DNA from 2 places in the Rhizobium sp. 10N427 genome. Region 2 is predicted to be linked to the other one. Evidence: riboswitches for the same ligand, from Rfam matches in the RefSeq annotation. Region 2 holds a riboswitch; the other holds the start of a gene.
The links. A riboswitch is a leader RNA that binds a small molecule or an ion and turns the genes downstream of it on or off. The one in region 2 is predicted to bind cobalamin.

Region 1 (3,596 bases), on a different contig from region 2:
ATCGCGATCGGCACCGACAGATAGACATCGGGCCAGCGGACGCCGCTCATCGACCCCAGGAGCCAGAACAGCACGCCGCGCGCCTGTTCCGCATTTGCGGATGTCGTGACGATATAGGAGGTGAGCGCATTGAAGAGCTGCGAGCCGGCAACCCCGCAGAGAATGATCCGTTCGCTGGAGCCCCCGGTGCCTGTCGCAAGAATGCCGACAAGCAGGAAGGCCACCACCGCACCGATAAAGGCACCACCCGACAACGAAAGAACGCCATAGCCGAGTCCGAGGATCATGACACAGACGGCCCCGGTCGAGGCGCCGGCGGAAATGCCGAGCACGTAAGGTTCGGCGAGCGGGTTGCGAAGAAGCGCCTGGAGGATGGCACCGCAGAGGGCGAGAGAAGCGCCCGCACTGGCCGCCGCCAAAGCGCGGCTGAGCCGGTAGTCCCAGATGACGCCTTCGTGGATGCGGCTGAGTTCGAACGCCGTTCCAAACAGCCGGTTCGAAACCGCCTTGGCGGTTGTCGCAACTGGGATCGCAATCTCGCCGATCGAGACGGCAAGGCTGATCATGACGCCAAGGAGGAGAACGGCGGCGGCGGTGAGCGCAACGAGCGCCCACCACCGGCGTTGCCAGGAAGCGGCAACTTTCACTGCGTAAGGCCGAAGGTCTTGATGCCGTTTGCCAGCGTTTCGATGCCGTCGATCGTGCGGATCGTCGGGTTCATCGACTGGGCGTCCATCATCACGAAATGCTTGTTCTTGACGGCCTCGAGTTCCTTGGTAACCGGATCACTCTCCAGGAAATCGATCTTTACCTTCGGATCATCGGCGGCATAGCGGCGGCGGTCCATGGTCGCGAGGACGATGACGGCAGGATTTGCCTGGGCAATCGTTTCCCAGCCGACCAACGGCCATTCCTCTTCGGTCGTGACGACATTCTTCGCGCCGACCGTCTTGAGAATATAGGCCGGAGCGCTGTTCTTGCCGGCGATGAAGGCGTCGCCCTTGACCTCTTTGCTGGAGAACCAGAAGACAACGGGCAGGTTCTTGCCCGAGGCACCCGAGATCGAGGCAACGGCTGCAGCCTCACGCTTCTTCAGATCGGCGATCAGGGCATCGCCGCGATCCTTGACGTCGAAAATTTCGGAGAGCTCCGCGATCTCCTGATAGATCAGGTCCATCGTGAACAGCTCCTTGCGAACGCCATCACCGCCATCGGCATTGATCTTGGCGACGCAGTCGGCAGGCGCGATGTAGGTATTGATGCCGAGATCGGCGAATTGCTCGCGCTTGCCGACAGAGCCTTGCGCACCGACATGCCATTCGAATTCGGCGGCGACCAGATCGGGTTCCTGACCGACGACGGCCTCGAAGCTTGGATCGTTGTCGGCGAGCCTTTTGATCTTGCTATTTGCATCGGCATATTGCGGCAGGACCGGCCCGACCCAGACGGCGGTACCGGCGACCTTGCCGGCAAGACCAAGCGAGAACAGGACTTCGGTCATCCCCTGGCCGATCGAGACGATCTTCTCAGGCGCCTTCTTGAACGTGACCTGCTGCCCGCAGTTGTTGAGGGTCAGAGGATACTGCGTGGCGGCAAGGCTTGTACCGGCGAAGCCGGTCAGGCCGAGGGCAAATGTGAGCGTGGCGATAATCTGGCGCATGGGACCTCGATTTAGGAGAAGCGGGCAGCACGACGCCGCGGAACACGGCGTGACTGCTCACGCAGCGCGGACGCGGAAAGCCCAATCGAGGCGGATGGAGGCCATGTATCGGCGAAGGGTCAGGTCAAACATGTCTGTTCCTTTCCAGGCATCCCCGCCCGGCTGATTGGATCGTGTTTGACGGCAGGTCTCCTGGCTCGCGAATATTCGCCTCTCATCTGCCTTCCCGCGATAACATCGCAGTGGCATGGCCTTGCGGCCCAAGGGAGACATCCAGCAGGCTGGTCTCCCGTGATGATCGGCAATCCGCTTACAGTTGCGGGGGCAGCCACGGTCTTGGTCCCTTTTGGGTCGTCCGCACCGTGTTCCCTATTAATCCCGTCGGAGACTTCCTCCGGGAACCGTCGGATGCAGTTACGACGCTAATATCCCGGCCGTCAAGACGCGCAGCGCGCCACCCTGGTTCGGCAATCAGGGTTCAGTACCCGCAGAACGGCCGCCAATCGCGTTTTCGCTTGTTGAATACGGCATACTTATTCCGTTATATATGAAGAAAATGGGAATATCAGAGGTAATGGCCGTTGAACGAAATCTCAAACGAGACCGTCGCAGAGAGCGGCTATCGGCAAATAAGGGCGGATATCATTTTCGGGCGGCTTTCTCCGGGGCAGAAGCTCAAGCTTGAAAATCTGAGAATCGCCTACCAAACCAGCGTCAGCACACTGAGAGAGATTCTCAACCGCCTGACATCGGAAGGCCTCGTCGTTGCCGAGGGGCAGCGCGGCTTCGAAGTCGCGCGTGTTTCGGTCGCCGACCTGAGAGAGACCGCAGCGCTGCGTCTGCTTCTCGAGGAGCACGCGCTGGAGCAGGCCTTCGAACAGGGCGATGTCGAATGGGAAGCGCGGCTGGTCTCGGCCCATTACAAGCTGGCGCGCATGGAAGAGGTGATGGCCTCGGGCGATACCAGTAGGGCGGAAGACTGGAAGCGCTACGACTGGGAGTTTCACCAGGCTCTGATCTCGGCCTGCGGATCGCGCCTGCTGATGGAAACACATTCGGCGGTGTTCGACAAATATCTGCGATATCAGATGGTGGCATTGTCCTATCGCGGCGGCGTTGCGGAAGAAGAGCACAAGCAACTGCTGGAGGCCGCTCTTCAGCGCGACATCACGACGGCGAAGAGAATATTGCAGCGGCATATTCAGCAGGGCGTCGAGCATGCGCTGAGCAAGGGTTCACTGGCGACCATTCGCCTATCGGCAGGATAATGTATTCCACGCACGATGGTGCGGGACGTAGAGGAATCAATGCTCAAAGTGACCGGTGAACATTCCGAGACTGTCAGCGACGTCGTCTCCCGGCAAATTCGTCAGGATATCATCTCCGGGACATTGGCGCCGGGTGCGAAGATCAAGCTGGAGCAGGCCAAGGAGCACTATTCGATCAGTGTGTCGTCGCTGCGCGAGATCCTGAGCCGCCTGACCACCGAAAACCTGGTGCTCGCCGAAGGCCAGCGCGGCTTCGAAGTCAGCCCCGCTTCGCTCAAGGAGTTGGAGGAACTCGCCGATCTTCGCACTGTGCTGGAGACCCATGCCATCGGCCTGTCATTTGCCGCGGGGAATCTCGAATGGGAAGGGCGCATCGTCGCCGCGCACCACAAGCTTGCGGCCGCCGAAAAGAGGCTGCTTGCCGGCGACGCCTCGCGCACGATCGACTGGGTCCGCTACGATTGGGAGTTTCATCAGGCGATCGTCTCCGCCTGTAATTCGGCGACGCTGATGGAGACGCTGTCCTCCGTCTTCGACCGTTTCCTGCGCTATCATATGCTGGCTCAGAGTTTTCGCGGCAAAGCGGTTGTCGACGATCACAGGCTCCTCTTCGAACTCGCGCTGAAGCGGGACGTCGAGGGCGCCCGCGCCGTTATCCGCCGCCACAT
Region 2 (3,596 bases):
AGCTTCGGCGGCAAGCTTGCTGTCACCAAGCGGCCGGGGGGCGGCATGATCCTGGAGATGGTGCTGGAGCTGCAGCAGGCCGACGCAACTGGCCTATAAGGTGACGGACTATCCGAATTGATAACTGGCTGAAAGCATAGAGATCGAATAGACAGAAATCCGATGAAGTTAACCAAGCATTAAAATCCGTCTTTATGTTTGGCTCTGTTTACTTTAGAGCTATCGGAAAGAAGACGAGGGGGTTTATTCGTCATTATGTCTATCTCGGTCGCATTCGTTGATGATCATCCAATATTGTTGGATGGACTCGTTAATCTTTACTCGGCGAAGGAAGGTCTTCGGGTGACTGCCCGCGGGCAGAACGCCATCGACGCGCTGAAGATCGTCGAGGAGCACCGGCCCGACGTTCTTGTCACCGATCTCAGCATGCCGGGCGATACGCTGGCAGCACTCGAGCTGATCCAGAAGAATTACGAAGGCACCAAGGTCGTGGTCTTCACCGCCACCGCCAATATCGACACGGCGATTCAGGTCCTCAATCTCGGCGTCTGCGGCTATGTGCTGAAGGGTAGCACGGCGCGCGATCTGTATGAGGCGATCAAGACCGTGCATGACGGCAGCACCTTCATCACGCCGGGTTTCGCCACCAAGGTGATCCTGTCGATGAAGACGGCCGAGGTGCGCCGCAAGGCGCAGATGCAGAAGCGCCTGAGCGCCCGCGAGCAGCAGATCGTCAACTACCTGTTGCAGGGCAAGACCAACCGCGAAATCGCCAGCATGCTCGATATCAGCGAGAAGACCGTCAAGCACTACATGACGATCCTGATGCAGAAGCTCGATGCCCGCAATCGCGTCGAAGTGGTGCTTGCTGCCCAGAAGCTGCAGGCTCCCGTGGAGACCGGCGCGCCGTCCTCGATGCTGTTGTCGTAGTCGGCGAGTACAGCTAGCCGAGAAACAAAGACATAAACATATCTTTATGTCTATTGACGTGAGATCCGCGATGCGACATGCTCGTGTCATCGTGGTTCTGCGGACCTTTGGTCCGGAGCTAAGAGGGAATCCGGTGAAAATGCCGGAGCTGCCCCCGCAACTGTAAGCGGCGAGCGGCCGTCCACTCATGTCACTGGGGAAGACGCCCCGGGAAGACGGACGGCAGCGTTGACCCGCAAGCCAGGAGACCTGCCGCGATCGATAACGTCCACGGGCGGGGTGTCCGGTGTGCCGCTTTTGCGACCGGCACGCCTGTGTCCGCGCGCCGATGCGTCATCCCAAGCCTTGCCCACAACCCTCGGGGTAAGGAAACATGAGCATCAAGACTGCAAATCTCGGATTCCCGCGTATCGGAAAGCACCGCGAACTGAAGTTCGCGCTGGAAAGCTATTGGGCCGGAAAGTTTGATAGGGCAGCACTTCTCGACGTCGCCAAGGCATTGCGGGCCGAACATTGGGCCCTGCAGAAGGCCAAGGGAATCGATATCATTCCGTCCAACGACTTCTCCCTCTACGACCATGTGCTCGACACGGCGGTGATGGTCGGCGCCGTACCGGCCGAATATGGCTGGAAGGGCGGTCCCGTCGATCTCGACATCTATTTCGCCATGGCGCGCGGCTCAGTGGGCGCTGAGCACGGCGATTGCGGCCATGCGCATCATCATGAGGGCGTTCCGGCGCTCGAAATGACCAAGTGGTTCGATACCAACTACCACTACATGGTGCCGGAATTCACCCGCGACCAGCGCTTCGCGCTGACCGAAAACAAACCGCTGCAGATGTTCCGGGAGGCAAAGGCGCTCGGCATCCACACGCGCCCGGTCATTCTCGGCCCGGTGACGTTCCTGAAGCTCGGCAAGGCGACGCAGCCAGGCTTCGATCCGATCGAACTGCTCGACCGGTTGCTGCCTGTCTATGCGGGCATCCTCGCGGAGCTCAGCACTGCGGGCGCCGATTGGGTGCAGATCGACGAGCCAGCCCTGGTGCTCGATCTCGCAGACGCTGAGCGGTACGCGCTGACCACGGCCTACAGCGCGCTTCACCAGCTGGTTCCGAACCTGAAGATCATGATCGCCAGCTATTTCGGGGCATTGGGCGACAATCTCAAGACAGCAGCGGCGCTGCCGGTTGCCGGTCTGCACGTCGATCTGGTGCGCGCGCCCGAGCAGCTTGATGCGGTCGTATCGGCGGTGCCTGATGACCGGGTATTATCTCTCGGCGTCATCGATGGCCGCAACATCTGGCGCGCTGATCTTGAGAAACTGCTGGATCGGGTCGAGGCGCTTTCCAAAACGCGTCCAATCGAAATCGCGCCATCTTGCTCGCTTYTGCATGTGCCGATCGATCTTGCTCTCGAAACCGCTGTTGATGCCGAGGTCAGGGGATGGCTGGCTTTTGCCACGCAGAAGCTGGATGAGCTGGCGGTCCTCGGCCAGGCACTTTCGCAGGGGCGCGATTGCGTGACGGATGCCATCGGCAGCTCTTCGAGGGCCGCGGCCGCCCGCGCGGCATCGCCGAAGGTCAATGATCCCGCGGTCAGGCAGCGGATTGCAGCGATCGACGAGACCATGAAGCGCCGCAAGGCCGGCTTCGCCGAGCGCAAGGCGATCCAGCAGACGGATATCCGCTTGCCGCTGTTCCCAACGACGACGATCGGGTCCTTCCCGCAGACGTCTGAAGTCCGCAAGGCGCGTTCGGCACATGCGAAGGGAACGCTCAGCAATGCGGACTATGAGGCTTTCCTGCGCAAAGAGACCGAAGCAGCCATCCGCTGGCAGGAGGAAATCGGCCTTGATGTGCTCGTCCATGGCGAGTTCGAGCGCAACGACATGGTGCAGTATTTTGGCGAGCAGCTGTCGGGCTTTGCCTTCACGCAGCATGCGTGGGTACAGAGCTATGGCTCGCGCTATGTCCGTCCGCCGATCATCTTCGGCGATATCGCGCGGCCGAAGCCGATGACGACTGGCTGGTGGCAATATGCCCAGTCTCTGACGGACCGGCCGGTCAAGGGTATGCTGACTGGACCGGTGACGATCCTCAATTGGTCCTTCGTGCGCGACGATATCGCCCGAAGCGAATCATGCCGGCAGATCGCGCTGGCGATTCGCGACGAGGTCGGTGATCTCGAAAAGGCGGGTGCCAGGATGATCCAGATCGACGAGGCAGCACTTCGGGAAGGCTTGCCGCTGCGGCGCTCGCAGTGGAAGACCTATCTCGACTGGGCCGTCGAAAGCTTCCGCCTGTGCTCGACCGGTGTCGGCAACGCGACACAGATCCACACGCATATGTGCTATTCGGAGTTTAACGACATCATCGATGCGATCGCCGCCATGGATGCGGACGTGATCTCGATCGAGACATCGCGTTCGAAGATGGAGCTGCTGGAGGCATTCCGCAGCTTCGACTATCCGAACGAGATCGGCCCGGGTGTCTACGACATCCACTCGCCGCGCGTTCCCGATATTGCCGATATGACCGGTCTGCTTCTTTTGGCGCGCGAGCGGCTTGGCGATTCGCAGCTCTGGATCAATCCGGATTGCGGCTTGAAGACCCGCAAATGGGAGGAAGTGAAGCCGGCGCTAGTCAATATGGTGGCGGCGGCGCGGT

Region 1: another riboswitch for cobalamin. It lies ahead of AC1DIJ_RS22570 (ABC transporter substrate-binding protein); the one in region 2 lies ahead of metE (5-methyltetrahydropteroyltriglutamate--homocysteine S-methyltransferase).

What each region holds. Positions count from the first base shown of each region.
Region 1 covers NZ_JBFTID010000012.1:116,152-119,747, forward strand. The annotation lists gene AC1DIJ_RS22565 (FecCD family ABC transporter permease) at 1-647, opposite strand, end outside; gene AC1DIJ_RS22570 (ABC transporter substrate-binding protein) at 644-1,660, opposite strand; cobalamin riboswitch at 1,826-2,081, opposite strand; gene AC1DIJ_RS22575 (GntR family transcriptional regulator) at 2,242-2,928, shown strand; gene AC1DIJ_RS22580 (GntR family transcriptional regulator) at 2,968-3,596, shown strand, end outside.
Region 2 covers NZ_JBFTID010000001.1:442,993-446,588, reverse strand. The annotation lists gene AC1DIJ_RS01925 (sensor histidine kinase) at 1-99, shown strand, start outside; gene AC1DIJ_RS01920 (response regulator) at 256-930, shown strand; cobalamin riboswitch at 1,006-1,201, shown strand; gene metE (5-methyltetrahydropteroyltriglutamate--homocysteine S-methyltransferase) at 1,304-3,596, shown strand, end outside.